DNA from 3 places in the Peribacillus sp. NPDC096379 genome. Region 3 is predicted to be linked to each of the others. Evidence: riboswitches for the same ligand, from Rfam matches in the RefSeq annotation. Region 3 holds a riboswitch; each other region holds the start of a gene.

Region 1 (7,624 bases), on a different contig from region 3:
CCCAACGCATACGACTTTACAACATCACGGGACTCAGGATGAACCGTACTAGAAATCAAGATTTTCTTACGTTTTGTATGCCCGCTACTTAGCATCGCTGCCTCAGCAAGAGCAGTTCCACCATCATACATAGAAGAATTGGCAACATCCATGCCAGTCAATTCACAAATCATCGTTTGAAATTCAAAGATTGCTTGGAGCTCTCCTTGAGAAATTTCCGGCTGATAAGGGGTATACGCTGTATAAAACTCAGAACGAGAAATCACATGGTCAACGATAATTGGTTGATAATGATCGTATACACCAGCACCTAGAAAAGAAGCATAGCGCTTTGCATCGGCGTTTTTCCCAGCCAATTTAGTAAGCTCTTTTAAAAGAGCTGGTTCTGATTTAGCAGGTTTAATCTTGTATTCACCTTGGAAACGTACGCTCTGTGGAATATCACTGAATAGCTCATCTATAGTAGGAACTCCAATTGCGGCTAACATTTCCTTTTGATCTTGGTCAGTCATCGGTAAATAGCGATGTTTAGTCATGAATTTCTCCCCCTCATCCTCTTGGTCGTTTATAAAATGGTGTCTTAGCCACTATGGCTTTCACGCGCTTGGAACGGATTTCAACTTCAACTTCTGTTCCAATTCCCGTATACTCTTTTTTCAATAAGGCAAGACCTACGTTTTTCTTCAATGTCGGCGATTGTGTCCCAGTTGTCACTTCGCCAATCAATTCAGAACCATAGTAAACAGAATAACCATGACGTGGTATGCCGCGTTCCATCATTTCGATGCCGACAAGCTTGCGCGGTGCACCATGTTCTTTTTGCTCGGCAAGAACAGACTTGCCGATGAAATCAGCCTCTTTGTCAACTTTAACCGCAAAACCAATTCCCGCTTCAATTGGCGAAATATTAGGTGTTAACTCTTGACCGTATAACGGGAGCTTCGCCTCGAACCGAAGCGTATCACGAGCACCTAGACCGATTGGTTGAACGCCTTCATCCTTACCTGCTTTGAGAATCGCTTTCCAGAGTATTTTTGCGTCTTCGTTATTACAATACACTTCAAAGCCATCTTCCCCTGTATACCCTGTGCGTGATACGACGAGAGCCGTGACTCCATTAAGTTCCATATTTTCTTTGAAAGTAAAAAAGTCAATCTCACTCAAATTTGTGTTTACAGCTAATTTCTGAAGGACTTTTTCAGCAGCTGGACCTTGAAGAGCAAGCAAAGCAACTTCATTTGAGATATTTGTCAGTTCAACATCTTTAATCAAGTGATCGTGCAGCCAATTGAAATCCTTCTCAATATTGCCAGCATTCACGACTAATAAATAGTCATTTTTCGCTTTCTTGTAAATAATTAAATCATCGACAACTCCACCATTTTCATAGCACAATGCGGCATATTGCGCATGCCCTACTTCAAGCTTGAGAATATCGTTCGTAATCATTCTTTGTAAAAAGTCCGTGCTTCCTTCACCTTTTACAACAAACTCCCCCATATGAGAGACATCGAACAAGCCTGCTTTTGTACGTACTGCTTCATGTTCTTCTTTAATGCTAGAAAATTGGACTGGTAGCTCCCAGCCACCAAAGTCAATCGTTTTACCACCATAATCTGCGTAAATAGTAAATAACGGCGTCCTTTTTAATTCAGTCATACTACGCCTCCTCACATTTTTTTGGGCATAAAAAAAGACAGAGAAGCTCCTCTTGAGCTATTTCTCTGTCCTGAAACCTGAAAGTTTACCTTTAAAAGGCTTTCCCCTTTGGTGGTCTTAAAAGCTTACGCCTTTAGACACTCTCCAGAGTTGCGTCCAACAAGGGTTCTTTTGCCTGAGAGATTCGCTGCTAAGCTTGCTCCTTCGGCGCTACAAATGTAGTCTCTCCCCCAGCCTTCATCCGCATATAATATTGTCTTTTTTGAACATACTATGTAAATAAGGGTTGAACAACTAAAACGGACTTTGCCGACTTTACACAATCTTTATTTCACAGAAAAAGAGGCTACTTTCACCAAACACCTAGAATTCTGTTACTACTATAGTAAATCAAACAGTGGAAGTCTTTCAAATAAAAATCATATTTATTAATAGAAAATTTCAAAATTTATTCGTTACGTTCATACTACCATTAATAATGCTTGAATCGCAATCATCTTTTCACAAAAACCAAACTTTTTTTATATTTATCACCTTAATGTTCGTGTATTAGGTTTTTATATTTAGAAAGGAGCAATATTTATGCAAATTCGAATCAAATTTGACGATGAATGGTCAGAAGAATTTTTAGATAAAGTGGAGAATGATGGTCCTTGGGCGAATTGGGAGCTGTATAAACTTGCAGTTCAAGCGGAAAAGCATCTGGCCATTCCAGAATTTGAAGGACTGCAAGCACCTCATCATCTTAATCAGCTAACACCACTCCCTCATCAACTTGAAGCTGCCCGACAAGTCGTCGAGACTATGAATGGCAAAGCAATTTTGGCTGATGAAGTAGGTCTTGGAAAAACAATCGAAGCTGGCTTAATTATTAAAGAATATATGATTCGCGGTCTCGTGAAAAAAGTCCTGATTCTCGTTCCTGCTTCACTCGTTTCCCAATGGGCGTTTGAGCTAAATACAAAATTTCATATCCCCGCTGTTGTTCAGAGAAAAAGCTATGTATGGGATTCATGCGATTGTATCGTATCATCCATAGATACAGCGAAGCGTAATCCACATAGAGACATCATTTTTAAGCAAGAATACGATTTAATCATTATTGACGAGGCTCATAAATTAAAAAATAATAAAACGAAAAACTACGAATTTGTTCAAAGTTTGAAAAAGAAATTCTGCCTTCTCTTAACTGCTACACCTATTCAAAATAAGGTAGAAGAAATCTTTCATCTTGTTTCTCTTCTTAAACCTGGACATTTAGGAAATGCAGCTCTTTTTTCTGAAAAGTATAAAGGAAAAGGCCGCACCATCTATGAAGATGAACATCTTAAGGAGCTTGTTAATACGGTTATGATTCGAAACCGCCGTGCCGATACTGGAATCGAGTGGACGAAACGTCATGTTGAAACAATTATAATTAAATTCTCACCTACTGAGCAGGCTTTATATGACGCTGTAGCTGCGTTCCGATCGCAATCTGAAGGAGCGGGAAGTGCATTTTCAAGCCTAACCCTCCAAAGAGAAGCATGTAGCAGCAAAGAAGCAGTCTTTACCACTTTAAAAAACATGTCTCAAAAACATGAAAATCCTGCACCTGAATTCATAGAAAAGTTGAATAATCTCTTTGAGACAGCAAAGCAAGTTGAGCGCAATTCAAAGGCAGAGAAGACGTTGGAATTAATCCAGAAAATCAACGATAAAGTCATTATTTTCACGGAGTACCGAGCTACACAACTTTATTTGCAATGGTTTTTACAGCAAAACGGCATAAGCTCAGTACCTTTTCGTGGCGGGTTTAAGCGCGGTAAAAAAGATTGGATGAAAGAGCTTTTTCAAAATAAGATTCAAGTACTAATTGCTACAGAAGCTGGCGGTGAAGGTATCAACTTACAATTTTGTCATCATTTAATCAATTTTGATTTACCATGGAATCCGATGCGGTTGGAGCAGCGAATTGGCAGGGTTCATCGGCTCGGTCAAACCCAAGATGTCATGATTTATAATTTCGCGACGGAAAATACAGTAGAAGAACATATCTTGAAACTTCTCTATGAAAAGATTCAGCTATTTGAAAAAGTGATTGGTGATTTAGATGATATTTTAACAAAATTAGATATCGGCAATATTGAAGATTATTTAGTGGATGTAGTAGATGGGTCAAAATCAGAAGGTGAAATGAAAATTAAAATGGATAATCTTTCTTCCATGATTCAATTCGCCCAAGATATGAAGGAGGGAAATCTTCATGCAGCAACAGGAAATTCATGATTTCTTGCTCACCTATTTCAAAGCGAATCATTGTGAAATCATAGAAAACCACCCTGCTTATTTAATGATTCAATTAACGATTGAACTCGATAAGGAATTGATGAACCGTCCCTTTTACTGGCACTACCTTGAAAAAACCGGTGGCGTTCCCAACCCATCTCAGCTTACCCTTATAACAGATCCACAACAGGCACCAGCTGACGTCAAAGGGGAACTGATCCATTTCGGATCACAACGACTACATCAGATTTTTGCATCTACGAAAAGGCTTGCCGGATTTATCCGCTTATACGAGGAGATTATCCAGCAGAACCATACGCAGAATCCCTTATATCCATGGCTTTCTATCAATGCAAAAGTTTCCTATCAAAGTGATCGCAAGAAAGATATTCTGTTGTCTGCAGGCTTAAATTTAATAACAGGAGAAATCGTCGAACAGTTTCATGAAAGGCTTTTACAAATACAAGTAACTCCAAAAATTCCAGACTACTCATTTACCTTATCGCCGCTCATCAAACCAAAAAGCGGTCTGCTCAGGCTTGACTCATATATTAGGCGAACTTTCGAAGGAGACGATCATACTTGGGCTGAAAGAGCGATCGAGCGATGGGAAGATGATTTACGGTTACTTGAAAACTTTTATCAAGATATGGAAGACAAAGCTGAGAGCTACTATACCGAAAAAGAAGCATTACAAAATCGCTATGAACCGAATATTACTATTTCTATTGTTAATGGCGGATTATTTTATTTATCCAATCAAGCGATTTAGTCTTCTAGTGCGTGTTCAAAAAAGAGGATAAAAAGAACCGAGAAGTTCGAGGAGCGCATCTCGAGAGGACCGGAACGTATATAGTAATACGTGAAGGATGTGCTGACTTCTGTGTTGCGCACAGGACGTGCGCGGTTTTAACAGAAGGTCATTCATGAGCTTTGATGCAATTCGCAAGCTTTTTGACCGGACTTTGTGAACATCCTCTTCTAGAAACAAAAAGGGTCAAGACCCCAACACTCTCTAAACACTATTTATATGATGTGTACATGACACACTAAACAGTATAAAGAATGTGAAGTCTGACCCTATTTGGACAATCTCTCTCGTTTATCCCGGTTTAACTAACCATCAGTGGGAAAAACACTGATGGAAGTTTCATTTTATTTTCTTTTTAAAAGCATGCTAATTGCGAAAGGTACAATTCCAAACCATTGACTTAGAAATGTTGGTCTATTTTCTTTTTTATGTTTGCGTTGTTCTTTTCGAACGGTCTTTGGAACTTCAAAGTATTTTACTAGTTGCTGCGTTAAATATTTAATATAATCATTCGTAGACATAGACATCACCTACTATTTAGTATGGACAAAATCAGCTTATTTATTCATATGATCGTTTAGAGTAAATACTTTCGCCCACTTTACCAACTCCCCCTCCTCTATGTCATAAAGGACATTCACTTTCCTACTCAGACCTTGCGTGGTTAATGCAAATAATTCCAGCGAAGAATAGCGCTCTTCGCTGCTTATCATTGCATACTCAACGGTCCCATTTGGAAAATGAAGAACACCTCCATCAACATACGCATCATGAGCGACCATATTCTGTACTTCATGAGAGGCCAACAACAGAAGATGATCAAGTACTAAAACATTTTCAACATTTTTGTAAAACATTTTTTCAAGGTTGAATTTCTCTATGCTGTAAAAAGTGAACACAATCAAAATCGAGGCTACAACCATTGTGACAGGCAATACAGCCCCTTTTTCATTCTTGCACATTTTCAAATCCACTTGTCACGAAGGGTCTCAGCACCCTTGTAAACGTATTTCCTGCCAAATCTTTTACGGATATAACAATCTTATTTCCTTCCATCCTACAATGAAAGCTAGAAACGTTTTGAAGCATAATTTGATGTCCCGTACGATTCACCCGCCTTCGTAAAATATGATCATATTTTTCAATGCTTATAATATTTTCCCCTACAACCATATATATGCTGTCATTTAATATAGTCTGGCTGCTAGATTGCCAAAGTTCTCCCTTGATTTGTTGCAGAAAAATTTCCCATTCCATTTGATTGAGCCGTTTATCCTGATAAAGTTCTTTCCCTACTACTACATAAAGCTGAACAATCATTCCAGCAATCAAAATAAAGATCGACAAGGACAGCAACATCTCAATGAGTGTGAACCCTCGATTATTCAACTGCGTCACAAATCGTTTCATATGACCCTTCTGCATTTTCATATTCAATACATCCCATTACCTTTGTCGATTCGTCTTCAATCGTCCAAGTGAAACGGTACTCGTCCGATAATTCCGGTGACAATCTTCCATCACCATCAAGATAAGCCGCCAATGTTTCATAAAGCAGGTGCAGGGCAACGGATCTAATTTTTATATTTGCACGATCAATTTTGACTTCATGGACGATAGGCAAAATCGTACTCACGATAAATAAGCAGATAACAAAAGCAATCATAGTCTCTAGAAATATATATCCGTTAGAGTTTCTCAATTTTCATCCTTCCTGCCCCTAAATAAATGGTGAGTTTATTTACTGAATTTTTCGTCCGAATCAACCAAGTGCCTGACATTTTAGGTACTCCTTCTTGGTAAAAGGTAATTTCCAAATTCAGACTCCCTTTATCAATTTTTATGTCATTTGGAATCGATCGTTGAATAAGTATTTTCTCTTTAAAATCGGTGAATCCATAGTATTTTTTGTTTTTCGTATCAATCGAAAAAATCGTCTTCATATTATGAGTCATTGCATAATGCTGTATATAATGCAAATCATCAATCATTTGATCCATGAAGAGCTGTTTCTCCATGCTTTTTGAAAAGCCTGGTAGAAAGCCGACACTTAGAGAAACAATTAACATAAAAATAGACAGAACAAGCAACATCTCAGAAAGTGTATAGCCTTGTTCGTCACTAGTAATTGTCATCTCATTATTCATCCTGACTCTCCTTCACTAAGCTGACTTCTCCATCTGCGCTCAGAATAATATCTCCTTCCTTCTGGCAGTAGGTTTCTTTAAGATATTCCTTATCTTTCAATTCAGCTAGGCTCTCTGGTAATACATGATGATCGATTTGATAAGCCTGTACTTGACTTTGAGCCATTTTCACATAGGCATCACAACCCTTTGACTGAATTGAATTTTGGTTTTTCAAAATGTTAGGGATCGTAATAATTAACAGGATAGAAATGACAAACAAAACAATGAGCATTTCAATGAGTGTAAACCCTTTTTCATTCATTTTTTTCCTCCTTAAAGTCCTTTCATAAGCGAAAACATTGGTAACAGAACAGCCAAATAAATGGAAACAATCACAAGACCAATTAGCGAAAATAAGGCTGGCTGAATAATCTGCATCATAAACTTCATCTTCTCTTCGGCTTGATCCAAAATAAAACGGCTATACATATATAATTCTTGCTCAAGCCTTCCCGATTTCTGACCGTTTGCGGTAATGACACTTAACCTTTTCTCGAAATAAGGCAGATCTCGAAATATGGCGTCAAGCGGCTTCCCTTCCGTTAATTCATTTCTTATTAATTGACAAACATCATGATAAAACGGCTGAACTCCACTCTTTTCGAATAGGGTAATACTTTCGTTAATAGATAATCCTCCTACTAAAAGGCCGCTTAATTGGCTTGCAAAAAAATGGGTTTCGTACAATTTTATAAAG
Region 2 (7,624 bases), on a different contig from region 3:
TAAGCGCATTCTTTTCGGTGTCGAATTGACGGATAATATGGTAAACTTTTATTAAGCTATTAATATGTTAAAATTGCAAACAACCTAAAAAAGTAGAGAGTGGGAAATTGTATGCAGGAACAAAAACTGGCGAGAGGTCTAAAAAACAGACACGTGCAGCTAATTGCTATTGGCGGGGCGATCGGAACGGGATTATTTCTTGGAGCAGGAAAATCGATTCATTTAGCAGGGCCGTCGATTTTATTTGCTTACATGATTACAGGCGTCATTTGCTTTTTAATCATGCGCGCACTTGGAGAACTACTCCTATCCAATTTGGAATACGACTCTTTTGTTGACTTTGTAAAAGACTATTTAGGGAACATGGCCGCATTTATTACCGGCTGGACTTACTGGTTTTGCTGGATTTCAATCGCAATGGCCGACTTAACAGCAGTTGGTCTCTATACCCAATATTGGCTTCCTGATGTACCACAGTGGATGCCGGGATTAATTGCACTTGTCATTTTGCTCATGATGAACCTTGCAACCGTAAAACTTTTTGGCGAAATGGAATTCTGGTTCGCATTAATTAAAGTCATCGCGATTTTAGCACTCATTGTGATCGGTATTTTCATGATTATTAAAGGCTTTTCCACGAATTCAGGCGCATCCAGCTTCACGAATCTATGGAGCCACGGAGGCATGTTCCCAAATGGCATAAATGGCTTTATCCTTTCATTCCAGATGGTCGTATTTGCGTTTGTTGGCATTGAACTTGTAGGACTTACAGCAGGTGAAACAGAAAATCCAGAAAAGGTGATCCCACAAGCAATCAACAATATCCCGATTCGGATTATCATTTTCTACCTTGGCGCACTTATTGTCATCATGAGTATTTATCCGTGGAATGCCATCAATCCAATGGAAAGCCCATTTGTCCAAGTCTTCGTGGCAGTTGGAATCGCAGCAGCTGCTGGTATTGTCAATTTTGTCGTCCTAACATCCGCAGCTTCAGCATGTAACAGCGCTATTTTCAGTACAAGCCGGATGGTATACTCCCTTGCCAATGATAAAAATGCACCTATACCATTTACAAAACTTACTTCTCGTAAAGTACCTTCCAATGCATTATTCTTTTCAACTGTTGTCATTCTAATAGCCGTTGTTTTGAATTATGTCATGCCAGAAGGCGTATTTACGCTGATTACAAGTATTTCTACGGTATGTTTCATCTTTATTTGGGGAATTACTGTCATCAGCCATTTGAAGTACCGCAAAACAAGACCAGATCTAGCGAAAGTGAACAAATTTAAATTGCCACTATATCCATTTTCCAATTACTTGATCCTTACTTTCCTAGCGTTCGTTCTTGTCGTACTTGCACTTGCGGAAGATACTCGAGTTGCTTTGTTCATAACTCCTGTTTGGTTTATTTTGCTGATTACGATCTATAAGATGCGGAAACCAAAGGGGGATCATGTTGATCAAAGAAAAACAGTGGGAAATTAAGAGGGAACGGACAAAAATCCCGCCCGTGTCCTATAAATGAAATAAGAGCAAAAAAGCCTGTGTTAATCATCTGAGGCCACTGAAAAAGTCCTTTTAAAGCTAACGACCTACTCTATATAGGTTGTTAGCTTCTTCTATTGTCTGTATATTAATAAAAATCTTCGCTACTTTCAAAATGAGTTACTTTTTCAGTGCGTTCTGATCATCTATATAGGTTTTTTGATCGTATTCGTTTCGATTCAACTACCCACGCTTTTAGTCAACCAAATCTAAATAAATGTTAGCGTTTACAAAATAACCTTGACAGATCTACCTTATGCAACTATTCTGAATATAACAGTAACTAAATATGAGCGAATGACGGTTGTGGGAGAGTGCAATGTAACAAGCCACCGAAGGAGCAAGTTCCAAAAAGACCCTTGGAGCAAATCTCTCAGGTAGATGGAACCACAATCGGACGCACCTCTGGAGAGCGCGTATAAGTAGTACGCCACCAAAGGGGAACGACTCTATGAATCATAGGGTTAAACTCTCAGGTAAAAGGACAGGGAAGGGTAGAGAAAGTCACGCTACCCTTTTCTGTCCTTTTTTGCGTGCAAAAACGGGAGCGTATCTCCACAGTTTTCTCAGAAAAGAAGAGTGATAGTGAGAGAGTGGTTTCACTAGCTAAGTTGAAAGGATTCGAACATGGTGTCGTACAAAAAAATTGAGGGGGAGTATATATGAGTTTACAGCAAAATGATTCTATTATTTTTGGAGCGATTGAAAAGGAACGAGAGCGCCAACTTCAAACACTTGAGTTAATCGCATCAGAAAATATTGTAAGCGAAGATGTATTAGAAGCGATGGGAAGCGTGATGACGAATAAATATGCAGAAGGGTATCCAGGAAAGCGTTATTATGGCGGGTGTGAATTTGTTGACGTGGCAGAACAAACAGCGATCGAGCGCGTAACGGAGCTATTTGGCGCTAAATATGCCAATGTTCAGCCACACTCAGGAGCACAAGCAAATTTTGCCGTTTTCTTCGCACTGCTTCAGCCTGGAGATAAAGTAATGGGAATGAACCTTTCACATGGTGGACATTTAACACATGGAAGCCCTGTTAGTGTTTCAGGAAAATGGTTTGACATTGTATCTTATGGTGTGAGGGAAGATACGCAAGTCATTGATTACGATGAATTAGAAGAGATCGCCAAGAAAGAAAAACCGAAATTGATTATTGCAGGGACAAGTGCTTATCCAAGAACGATCGACTTTGCTCGCTTTAGAAAAATTGCTGATCAAGTCGGGGCAAAACTTATGGTCGATATGGCGCATATTGCAGGACTAGTAGCAGCTGGACTTCATCCATCTCCAATTCCATATGCCGATGTTGTGACAAGTACGACACATAAAACATTGCGTGGCCCGCGTGGCGGTATCATCTTAACAAATGATGAAGAGATGATTAAAGCGGTTAATAAATCGATATTCCCTGGTATTCAAGGTGGACCACTGATGCATATCATTGCTGCAAAAGCGGTTGCTTTCAGAGAAGCTTTACAACCAAGTTTTAAAGAGTATGCCAACCAAGTTATTGACAATGCGGCAATACTTGGCGAAACCTTAAAGAATGAAGGAGCGGCCCTCGTTTCTGGTGGAACAGATAATCATATTGTCCTATTAGATTTACGTCCATGGAATTTAACTGGAAAAGAAGCCGAGAAATTATTAGAAGAAGTGGGCATTACCGTAAATAAAAATACGATTCCGTTTGATCCAGAGAAACCATTTGTTACGAGTGGAATCCGTATCGGAACAGCTGCGTTAACAACGCGTGGCATGAAACAAGAAGAAATGGTGAAAATCGGAAAAGTGATCGCGGACGTTTTAACAAATAAAGGCGATGAAGCCGTTCTTGAAAAAGCAAAAGTAACAACTAAAGCGATTTGTAGTGCGTATCCGTTATTTCAACAAGCAGTAACGGTGTAAGAAAGGGGGAGAATCATGGAATTTCAAAGTTGTTTTGACATAATCGGCCCAATCATGGTCGGACCGTCGAGTTCTCATACAGCTGGTGTTGTATCGATTGGAAAATTTATTTATGAACTGTTAGGAGATTATCCCCAAGAGACCAACATTGTATTTTATGATTCGTTTGCTGAAACCTACCAAGGACATGGAACAGATAAAGCACTTCTTGGTGGATTACTCGGGATGAATACCGATGATTCCGAAATCAAATACGCATTGGAAAAAGCAAAAGAATGTGGTATGCAGTACCAGTTTGAATTCGAAAACATTTGCGAGTATATGGACCACCCAAATACAACCATTGTAACAGCAAAACGTGATGATCATGTTGTCACGGTTGGTGGTGTATCACTCGGAGGTGGCCTATCGAAGATCTTTATGATTGATGATGAGATGGTATCGATTCGTCTTAGCGCTGGAGATGATTTTTCGATCCTTGCGAAACCTTATCAACGGAAAGAGAAAGTATTGGTGAAGGCGATATGATGGAAATTCAGTCTATGAAAGAGCTTATAGAAGCTTGTGAACGGGAAAAAAAGTCCATTAGTGAAATGATGTTAATGGTGGAAGCAAAAAAGTCAGGAAGAGACGAAGATACGATTATTCGCATGATGGAAGAGCGATTGATCAAAATGAAAGAAGCAGTGGATAGTGGGATTAAAGATGCTTCCACGGCGCCAAGTGGGATTTCTGGCGGTGATGCCGTGAAGATGTCTGAATACGTTCGGCAAGGTAAATCCCTATCAGGCAATTATATAAGCAATGCTATGAGCTATTCATTAGCCACTTCTGAAAATAATGCCAGAATGGGCGTCATTGTGGCAACGCCAACTGCTGGAGCAGCAGGGATTTTACCTGGCGTATTATTTTCGCTTCATAAAAATGATGGCACACCTTATAAAGAGTTAGTGAAGGGCTTGTTTACGGCAAGTATGCTAGGGCTTGTCATTGCGAACCGCTCGTTCATCTCAGGAGCAGCTGGAGGCTGTCAAGCAGAGGTCGGGTCTGCAACAGCGATGGCAGCTGGAACAATCGTTGAGTTAAAAGGTGGGACACCACAACAAGTCGTGAATGCAACCGCTATTGCGATGAAGTCCCTTTTAGGCTTAGTTTGCGATCCGGTCGGAGGGCTTGTTGAAGTTCCTTGCATCAAACGGAATGTAATCGGTACTTCCATTGCCTTTTCAGCGGCTGATATGTCCCTTGCTGGTGTTGAGAGTCGGATTCCGTGTGATGAAGTCATTGAAGCGATGTATAAAGTTGGAAAGGATATGCCGCGGACGCTTCGGGAAACCGCTCTTGGTGGGCTAGCGATGACCGAAACGGGTAAAGAGGTAAAAGAACGTCTATTTTGCAGAAAATCTTAATCGGGGGTAAATCATGAGTACAGAAACAGCATTAAAGCAAACACCACTTTTTGAAACATATGGAAAATATGGAGCGAAAGTGATTGATTTTGGTGGTTGGGCTTTGCCCGTTCAGTTCTCAAGCATTTTAGAAGAACATGAAGCGGTACGTACAGAATCAGGCCTTTTTGATGTCTCTCATATGGGGGAAGTACTTGTAGAAGGAAAAGATGCATGTGCTTATATCAATCATCTTGTAACGAATGACATAACGAAACTTGCGATCAATCAGGCACAGTATACGGCAATGTGCTATCCAGACGGTGGAACGGTCGATGATATATTAGTGTACAAATTGGCGGATGAAAAATATTTACTCGTGATTAATGCTGGAAACATTGAAAAAGATGTGGAATGGATGAAGAAGTATGTCAAAGGAGACATGAAACTTGAAAATATCTCCGATGATATCGCTCAACTAGCGATTCAGGGACCAAAGGCAGAAGTGATTTTACAAAAGGTAACGGATACTGATTTATCAGCAATTGGTGTATTTAAATTTGCACAACATGTTACTATTTCTGGCATTACAGATGTGCTTGTTTCCCGGACAGGCTATACAGGAGAAGACGGGTTTGAACTCTATTTACAAAAAGACCAAGTGGTAGCACTTTGGGAGAAGCTTTTAGAAGTAGGAACATCAGAAGGATTAAAACCGTGTGGCCTTGGTGCCCGAGATACACTTCGCCTAGAAGCGCGTCTTCCACTATATGGTCAAGAACTTAGCAGCGAAATTAGTCCACTTGAAGCAGGAGTCGGTTTTGTCGTAAAAATCAATAAAGAAAGTGACTTTATTGGAAAAGCGGCACTTTCTGCACAAAAAGAAGCTGGATTAACGAGAAAAATCGTAGGGATTGAAGTAACAGGTCGGGGGATTCCACGTCATGGCTATAAAGTAGTTTCTGAAGATGGCGAGGAAATAGGAATCGTTACATCAGGCACACAATCACCATCATTGAAGAAGAGTATCGGCCTTGCTTTGATCTCTGTGGAACATGCTGAAGTGGGGACGTTACTAAAAGTGGAAATCCGTAATAAGCAGATTGATGCTGTTGTTGTAAAAACACCATTCTATAAAAAGTAATTTCTAAGTTTACTAGCATCATGCTAAAGATAAGGATGATGCTAGTAACTCGATTTCATATCAGAATATACAAAAGCTGAAAGGACGAAAAACAATGACAAAAGCGACAGCAAATTTACTATATAGCAAAGAGCATGAGTGGGTGGAACAATTAGAAGGTAATCGTGTTCGGATTGGGATCTCTGATTATGCCCAGAAGGCGTTAGGGGATATCGTGTTTGTTGAGAATCCTGAAATTGATGATGAAGTAATCGTCAATGAAACGATGGGAACAATCGAATCCGTTAAAGCAGTTTCTGAACTATACTCTCCTGTATCAGGTACAGTCGTGGCTGTAAATGAAGAGTTAGAAGGCGCTCCAGAGACGATTAATGAAAATCCATTTGAAGCAGGATGGTTAATCGAAGTAGAAATCTCTAACCCAGAAGAGTTGGAATCGCTTCTTAATGAAGAAGAGTACGAAGCATTTACGAATGAAGGAGAGGAATAATATGACTTCAACTTACAGATACCTCCCTGATACGAAACAGGATCAGGAGGAAATGCTCGAGTTTTTACAGGTTTCTTCCATAGATGAATTGTTTGAAGATATCCCAGCTGATATTAGACTACAAGGGGAGCTAAATATCCCACAGGCCGTTCCTGAACCACTTCTCATGAAGAAAATGAATCAGCTTGCTACGAAAAACATAAATGCCAATCAATACCCAACATTTCTCGGTGCAGGTACGTATGATCACTACATTCCTAGCGTAGTCAACCATATGATTTCACGCTCTGAATTTTACACAGCTTATACTCCATACCAACCAGAAATCAGTCAAGGTGAACTCCAAGCGATTTTCGAATTTCAGACGATGGTATGTGAATTAACAGGAATGGATGTAGCGAATTCTTCGATGTACGATGGCTTTACATCGCTTGCAGAAGCAGCATCACTTGCTGTTGCATCAACAAGACGTTCAAAAATTCTTGTATCGAAAGCAGTGCATCCTGAGTCTCGGGCTATATTACGTACGGTAGCAGATGGTCCAGGATATACAGTTGAAGAAATCCAACTGACTGATGAGATTACTGATTTAGGAAAATTAAAGGAGCAAATTGATAAAGATACAGCAGCAGTCATTATTCAATATCCGAATTTCTTTGGTTCAATTGAAGATTTAACGGAGATTAAGAAAATTGCCGAAGAAAACAAGGCTCTTTTCATTGTAAGTGCCAACCCACTCGCACTTGCACTTTTACAGGCACCTGGGAAGCTTGGGGCAGATATTGTGATCGGTGATATGCAACCATTAGGCATTCCGATGTCATTTGGTGGTCCACATTGTGGCTATTTTGCGGTCAGTAAAAAATTTATGCGTAAAATACCAGGCCGGATTGTCGGCCAAACAGAAGATGAAAAAGGCCAACGCGGCTTCGTATTAACACTGCAAGCCCGTGAACAGCATATCCGTCGTGATAAAGCATCATCCAATATTTGTTCGAACCAGGCATTAAATGCTCTTGCCTCTTCAATCTGCATGACATCACTTGGCAAGCAAGGGATTCGTCAGATGGCTCAATTAAATTTGGAGAAAGCAGACTATATGGCAAAAATGCTGAAACAGAAAGGGTTTGTCATTCTG
Region 3 (7,624 bases):
TGCATTAAAGGTGACCAAGCTTCTAACTGAATTCCATGTTCTTGGCAAAAGGCTTGAATTTCTTTCTGAGTTAAACGTGGATGGTATTCTACTTGATTGATCATCGGTTTAATTTCGGCATCATTCATTAAGTTTTCAAGATGGTGGACCTGGAAGTTACTTACTCCAATAGCCTTTACTCTTCCTTCTTTATAAAGAGTCTCTAATGCACGCCAAGCTTCCTTATATTTACCTTCTACAGGCCAGTGAATAAGATATAGATCTAAATACTCAAGATCAAGTTTCTTTAGGCTTGTTTCATAAGCCGCTATAGTTGATTCGTAACCTAGATCAGAATTCCAAACTTTCGATGTAATAAATAGTTCTTCTCTAGGGATACTTGCTTCTTTTATCCCCTCTCGGATAGCTTGACCAACTCCTTCTTCATTTTCATAAATGGCTGCTGTATCAATACTACGGTACCCATGTTTAATTGCAAATTTAACGGCATTAACTAATTCAGGGCCTTCTTCTACTTTAAACACCCCAATTCCAAACCAAGGCATTTTTACACCATTATGCAAAGTAGTTGTATCTTGTATGTTTTTAATCATTATAAATAACCTCCAATTATTATTATGAGAAATGAGATCGTTCTATATTTGGTGATTTCACACATTTATTACTTAGGAAACCACCTCCTTCAATATATCCCTTTTTTGGTCTTTTCCTTCAAGAGATGCACTCCAACCTGCAAGGATGGCAGCCATCAGTACCATAAGTGCTCCTACCCAAGAGGTGTGAATCAGTCCAATAGAGTCTGTGATAATACCACCTAAGTAGGATCCAATTGCAATTCCGGCGTTAAACGCAGCAATATTAATGGCCGATGCCACATCTACTCCAGTAGGTACAAATCGTTCTGCTAACATGACCACATACACTTGTAATCCCGGCACATTCATAAAAGCTAGAACCCCCATTAAGAAAATGGTAATCAATCCTGCTATTTTAAATGGCGCCGTAAACATCAGAATAAATAGTATCACCGCTTGTACAATAAACATGTAAAATAATGCCCTAATCGGATTGTGATTAGACAGCTTTCCACCTACCATGTTGCCAATAGCGATCGCAATACCATATACAAGAAGAATCACAGCAACTGTTCCTTCTTTAAAGCCTGTTATGTCCTGTAACATGGGAGATAGATAAGTAAAGACAACGAATGTTCCTCCATATCCTAAGGCAGTAATCATAAATAAAAGTAATAAGCGACCATTTGTCACTAATTTGAACTGATCACGAAACGTTGTACGAGTCCCTTTTCGTAAACTAGATGGAACTAGGATACTATTCGCGATTAAGGCAATAATTCCAACTATAATAATGATGATAAAGGCCATTCTCCAACCAAATTGTTGTCCCATAAATGTTCCCAATGGTACACCTGTTACAGTGGCTACCGTGAGTCCTGTAAACATAATGGATATAGCACTAGCTCTTCTGTTTTCTGGTACTAAATCTGCTGCAATGGTAGAGCCAATGGACATAAAAACTCCATGTGAAAAGGCAGAAATGACACGAGCAATAAGTAACACACCAATGCTTGTCGCACTAGCAGCAATACTATTGCCTATAATAAAAATAACCATAATCCAAAGTAGTAATGATTTTCGTGACATACTAGAAGTAATCGATGTTAGAATCGGTGCCCCAACTGTTACTCCTAATGCATATAAGGAAACGGTTAAGCCTGCTGTCGTAACAGATATTTGTAAATCATTCGCTATTAATGGTAATAGACCTACACTGATAAATTCTGTTGTTCCTATTGCAAATGCACTTATAGCTAAGGCTAATAGCGCTAATGTACTTTGTTTTTTATCTAAAGACATTTTTCTCCTCCTTAATAATTTGGTCATGGATGAACGATCTTGTTTTAAGTAAACTAAAAAAATAATTACATTAAAACTCAACCGATAAATGCTATTATGATACATATGAAATCATTAGAGAAGTACGTACTTAAAAGTACTATAGGAACCTAAAGGTGCTATAGGCACTTTTAAGTTCCTATACATGTGGAGGAATTATATATGAAGAAAAAGAAATACAATATTTCAGTAGAGGCGACACTTGAAGTGATAGGGGGAAAGTGGAAATGTGTAATTCTATGTCATCTAACACACGGTAAGAAACGAACAAGTGAATTGAAACGTCTTATGCCTGATATTACACAGAAGATGTTAACTCAACAATTACGTGAATTAGAGGTAGATGGAGTCATTAATAGAATTGTTTATAATCAAATTCCTCCAAAAGTGGAGTATGAGCTAAGTGAATATGGCTGGAGCTTACAAGGTATCTTAAATTCGCTTTGCAATTGGGGAGAAAAACATATTATCAAAGTGTATGGCGATACATTGGATGTCTTGGAAGAGAACGTTCTAAATGAACATCTAAAATAATGAACGAGGGAATTTGAAAAGATTTCTTAACAATTCTATATAAGCACCCGATTGATGCTGTATCAGAATTGTTGCTTGCTTTGCTATCCTACTCCTCTATGGTTCAGGAACGATCCTGATAAAAACATGTTTCGAAAAGTTGAAAAATAACATTGTCTAAATTGAAGAAAATAAATAGGTTTTTTTCAGTTATAGATAAAGTCTTTAATAAGCAAGAAGGAGATTGGACGTATCCAGCCTCCTTTATTTTCTATAGGTAAGAGATCATAGATGTACTCCTCTAATTACGATCAGAGGAGTTATCTGTTTTGTTTATTGTTTTTAAGGAAGCATAAAAACGGCTGGTATTGAAAATGGAAATAGTACATTATTAGGATATTTTAGGTGGCAACTAGGGGGAGACTTTCAGAGCGTTACCTCCTCATTCGACTCCTTGACATACCCCTTCATTTGCTAAATAATTTGCTGCAACATAACCTGCTAACAAGGACAATATCCCATCACGAAAGTTTTAAGGGATTATTAGAAAGTAAACCGAAAGTTACTAAAAACTAAGATTAGTGAAAAGGGGAGAATCATGGGAACGGTTAGCCAATTCCTTCGGCTGAATTATCTGAATAATCGATAGTTTAGGTGGTCTGTTACCATCTGAAAGATCCTTTTTCACAGCAATGCTCCCATAACCTCTTTATTGAGTGCTATTTTATATACAAAACGAATATGGCGTTATCACGCCACCATTTACTATAAATATAAAGGATTAGTCGTGTACCACGCTACACCCACCTAATCACAATGGTGGCGGTGAGGAGCCGGATTTTGGGTGCTTTCAAGGTACAATGAGTAGACCTGCTAAGTAGAGTGGCTATATTAATAAGTCGTGAAGCCCCGCCCCATGTCCTTCATACAAGAGGAGAAGCAGATCACTGTAAAGCTCTCCATTTCATTCATATTAATACCTTCCGTGAAACGTCTTGTGAAACGAATGTTTTTGGGCGTCAAAGTGACAGTAGTTTTTGAAAGCGTTTTCGATTTTAGTTGACATGATCGACTTTCAGAATTATTCTATAAATATATAATAATTCTGAAAATACAGAAAATATAAGATGGATGAAAGTTGCAGGAGAGTGTTTAGTATAAGCCACCGAAGGAGCAAACTTCAATAAGACCCTTGAAGCGAATCTCTCAGGTAGAAGAAACTGCAACTGGACACATCTCTGGAGAGAGCGTATGAATCGATACGCCACCAAAGGGGAAAGGCTCTATTGAGCTAAACTCTCAGGTAAAAGGACAGAGAAGGGCAGAGAAAAACAGAATGTTTTTCTCTGCCCTTTTTTGTTGTGCCTGCAATTTACACGATCATCATCACTGAAGAGACATAGTTAGTTTAATGGATATTTAACCAAAAAGGAGAGGTTTACCATGAAAACAAGCTATAAAGGTAATAATAGAATGATGACGGGGATTGTGTTTGGGGTGCTTACTTATTGGCTTTTCTCACAGTCACTAATAAATGTGATGCCGGAAGTTCAGTTAGATATGGGAATTTCATTGGGACTTTTGAATACAGCCATTAGTTTATCCGGTTTATTTTCAGGCATGTTTATTGTAGCAGCTGGAGGAATATCTGATCGAATTGGACGTAAGAAAATTACGACTATTGGTTTACTATTAAATATAATTGGTTCACTTTGCCTCGTCTTTGCACAGGAGACGGTCCTCTTAATGATTGGGCGTGTGATTCAAGGCTTCTCGGCAGCATGTATTATGCCTGCGACGATTGCTTTGGTGAAAACCTATTTTGACGGTGCTGATCGACAAAGGGCCTTAAGTTACTGGTCTTTTGGATCTTGGGGCGGCATGGGCATTTGTTCGTTTGCTGGAGGTTTAATTGCTACGTCTTTGGGATGGCGTTGGATCTTTATTTTTTCCATCATCTTCACATTGCTATCTATGTTCTTAATTAAAAATGTACCAGAGAGTAAAGCAGAACAAAGCCATGCATCAAAATTTGATTTTTCTGGCTTTGTTATCTTTCTCCTAGTGATGGTCGCTTTAAATGTTGTCATTACACGTGGAGAGGACTTCGGTTGGACAAGCCCCATTTCGTTAACGTTAATGGCTGTCACTATCATAGGAGGTTGGGTATTTTTAAACGTTGTAAAAGGAAAATCTAACGGATTTATCGATCTTTCTTTATTTAAAAATAACTATTTTACTGGGGCTACGGTGTCAAACTTTTTACTGAGTGCTGTAGCGGGAGCACTTATTGTTGCCAATACCTATGTCCAAATGGCAAGAGGATACAGTTCTTTTCAATCTGGATTATTATCTATTGGCAATTTAGTTGCTGTATTAGTGATGATTCGTGTGGGTGAAAAAGTATTACAACGAAATGGTCCAAGAAAACCGATGATCTTAGCTTGTCTTTTAGTGATGGCTGGAATTATGTTAATGACCTTAACAATCTTACCAAATGCGATTTATTCGGTTGTTGTTTTTATTGGTTTTACCGTGTATGGGATTGGACTTGGCCTTTATGCGACACCATCTATAGATACAGCCGTAGACAATGTTCCGACAGCAAAGGCAGGAGAGGCAGCAGGTATTTATAAAATGACTAGTACACTTGGCAGCTCATTCGGTTTAGCGATATCTGTGACTGTTTATAGTGTAGTTGAAAAGGCTGGAAATATGGAAGCGGCTGCAAGTATAGGGTTGCTGGTAAATGTTATTTTTGCTGGACTAGCTTTACTAGCTATAGTAGTTGCGATTCCAAAAGAAGGTGTCAAGAAATCAATAAAAGGGAGGAAGGCTTCTTGAACTACATTGAGTCATGTACCATAAAGAAAGATAATGGGGAAGAAAAAATTGTAGGAATAGAAGTATATTGGAAATAAAGATCAAAAGTAAATTTCATTTAAATCCGAAGTTTAATGGAAAAAAGAAGGAGAATGCTTGATATACGAAGCGTTTCCCCTTTTTCATGTACTATAAAATAATGTTTATAAGAATTATTTGTGTTATTGTCCATCTTTTTAATAACTATTTAAAAAGCGGAATTTTTTTCAGTACAGCACAAACTGGAATGGCTACACAGATCCCCACAACGTTTTGAACGATGTTTCCGGGAATAGAGGCCGCTGGTATAATCCAGCTACTAAATAGTACCCATTCACAAATGTAATAACCAGCTAACATAAAAGGAGCCGAAATGATAGTAGCAAATAGATTGAAACCAATACTATTTCCGTTGCGGCCTTTCGACCAGGCGATTTTCCCAACTATATATCCTTGCAAGCCGCGAGCTAAAATAGTGAACGGTGCCCACAATGTCCAACCAGAGATTAAGTCAAATAACCCCATTCCAACGGCGCCAGCGATGGCGCCTTTTTTAGGACCAAATAAGATGGACCCGATAAAGAGCATAGCTGTCCCCAGATGAACTAAACCGCCATTTGCCGTGATCGGTAGTTTGATATTTAACAAGACCGTGGCAACGAATACGAGTGCAATTAACATTGATGTTTGAATTAAATCGAAGGTACGTGTGTTTGAATAACTCGTTGTTTTTTGCATAGACATAAACCTTTCTTATCTTTTCTTTATAGGCATCAAGGGAGAAGTGCAAGGTTGCCGTTTCCTTTGAAATCTAGATCGCGTACGTCTTCAACAGGGTTACCTTAATGATAGGCAACACTGCAACGGACTCCTGCTATCAGTCAGAACGAAAAATTATATAAAACCTTCACCATGGATACCGTTATCGAGCACTTGGACATGATAAACGAGTTCAGTCCATACAGTGGTTTCCGATGATAGCAGCATCCTTTCCCCTTAATTCCGTTTATTTACTGAAAACATTAGCAAAGGATTGGTATATTTAAAAGTGTCAATTTAGCTTAAAACTTAGGTGCCAGTTTATAGAAAACCGGTAAAATATTTTTATATGCTATCTGAATTTTGTGGTGGCAGTAACTTTATCATTTTCCGAAAGAAGACTCCTTCCTCAACGAATGAGAAAGGCATAGCCCAATGAGTAGGTGAGAGATGAATTTCGGTAGGCGTTAGCCTAAATTGTTGAGGGATGCGAACGTTTGTGCTACTGTATATTTGTACAAACGCTCTTTGAAAACTGAAGATAGGAGGTTACAACAGGAAAATCGTCTGTTGTGTAAAATCATCAACGTTCTAATCGCTCCACACGTATCGAAGTAGCGAAAACCAAGCAGAGTAGAGCGTGCGGTGAGTCCAACGTGCAAGATACTAAAAGTTTTCACCGTAGGGACTATGGGTAGAGCCTGTTCAATAACTGGTGGGTAGTTCAACAGAGTCAGATATTGCACAAGACGTTGCTGATAAATGGATCTCAAGCGGTGAAGAACTGAGAATGTCAGTGGGCCAGAGTTGTTACTGTTGACTTTTAGGGAATTGCCTAGACAATGAATTTTCCAAAAGTAAGATTTCCAATCTGCTTGATATGGTAAAAAATACGATTATCGGTTCTCCAGGATGTTAGGGAACTAGGGGACAGGTACATTGACCCTCAAATATTTCATTTCGTAGATGTCTAATGGGGCAGTCCGAGCTCACTGAAAAAGTGCTTTTCTTTGAAAATAAATAGGTCCATCTATTTTCTTTAATAAACTGGTAATTAAATTAAATAGAAACAGTACTCAAAGAGGATAGTATGCTTGCTATCCTCTTTGAGTACTGTCATGGAAAGATAGGTGGATTCGTAGACCTGTTTAAAAATTTACGATGAATTAAATCTCTAAATGAATAATACCAAAAGGGCTCTTTGATCAAAAAAGGCTTTAGATTTCTTTTATTCTTTGAAAGCATGAATGGTAAGCTTTACATCATCGATTCGTTTACAATTAGTATGAGTACGTCGATTCGAAATAACACAACATAATTATTAGTCGTTATGCCAACATAAGAAAAACTAAATTGAGAGAATTGAGAGGATATCATTCACTATGAAAATCAATCAATTAATTGCGAACAATATTAACAAATTAGATGCAGTACTACCAGTAGATAAATCGTTAGGAATTGCTGGTTTGTCTGGATCTGGTAAAACAACTTTTTGCCAAACAATTGGTGAAGAATCTAAGAAGCGTCTCGTTTCCTTATTGCCAAAGGCTGAATATCAGTATTTATTTCCTAAT

The links. Region 3 has a riboswitch for glycine ahead of ACIQZI_RS15320 (MFS transporter). Riboswitches for the same ligand answer to the same signal wherever they lie in the genome.
Region 1: another riboswitch for glycine. It lies ahead of gcvT (glycine cleavage system aminomethyltransferase GcvT); the one in region 3 lies ahead of ACIQZI_RS15320 (MFS transporter).
Region 2: another riboswitch for glycine. It lies ahead of glyA (serine hydroxymethyltransferase); the one in region 3 lies ahead of ACIQZI_RS15320 (MFS transporter).

The regions. Positions count from the first base shown of each region.
Region 1 is NZ_JBIWFD010000001.1:1,072,966-1,080,589, reverse strand. Features, by position in the region: gene gcvPA (aminomethyl-transferring glycine dehydrogenase subunit GcvPA) at 1-536, opposite strand, end outside; gene gcvT (glycine cleavage system aminomethyltransferase GcvT) at 550-1,659, opposite strand; glycine riboswitch at 1,723-1,809, opposite strand; glycine riboswitch at 1,813-1,900, opposite strand; gene ACIQZI_RS05115 (DEAD/DEAH box helicase) at 2,242-3,927, shown strand; gene ACIQZI_RS05110 (YqhG family protein) at 3,905-4,699, shown strand; gene ACIQZI_RS05105 (YqzE family protein) at 5,083-5,259, opposite strand; gene comGG (competence type IV pilus minor pilin ComGG) at 5,296-5,700, opposite strand; gene comGF (competence type IV pilus minor pilin ComGF) at 5,687-6,169, opposite strand; gene ACIQZI_RS05090 (hypothetical protein) at 6,120-6,374, opposite strand; gene comGD (competence type IV pilus minor pilin ComGD) at 6,427-6,885, opposite strand; gene comGC (competence type IV pilus major pilin ComGC) at 6,878-7,189, opposite strand; gene comGB (competence type IV pilus assembly protein ComGB) at 7,201-7,624, opposite strand, start outside.
Region 2 is NZ_JBIWFD010000005.1:69,143-76,766, reverse strand. Features, by position in the region: gene ACIQZI_RS19890 (amino acid permease) at 112-1,491, shown strand; glycine riboswitch at 1,849-1,951, shown strand; gene glyA (serine hydroxymethyltransferase) at 2,214-3,464, shown strand; gene ACIQZI_RS19880 (serine dehydratase beta chain) at 3,480-3,992, shown strand; gene sdaAA (L-serine ammonia-lyase, iron-sulfur-dependent, subunit alpha) at 3,992-4,873, shown strand; gene gcvT (glycine cleavage system aminomethyltransferase GcvT) at 4,887-5,996, shown strand; gene gcvH (glycine cleavage system protein GcvH) at 6,091-6,486, shown strand; gene gcvPA (aminomethyl-transferring glycine dehydrogenase subunit GcvPA) at 6,488-7,624, shown strand, end outside.
Region 3 is NZ_JBIWFD010000003.1:251,505-259,128, reverse strand. Features, by position in the region: gene ACIQZI_RS15335 (aldo/keto reductase) at 1-593, opposite strand, end outside; gene ACIQZI_RS15330 (MFS transporter) at 666-1,877, opposite strand; gene ACIQZI_RS15325 (winged helix-turn-helix transcriptional regulator) at 2,079-2,450, shown strand; glycine riboswitch at 3,658-3,754, shown strand; gene ACIQZI_RS15320 (MFS transporter) at 3,873-5,273, shown strand; gene ACIQZI_RS15315 (ECF transporter S component) at 5,496-6,029, opposite strand; partial or broken gene ACIQZI_RS15310 (DNA alkylation repair protein) at 6,778-6,960, shown strand; gene ACIQZI_RS15305 (ATP-binding cassette domain-containing protein) at 7,433-7,624, shown strand, end outside.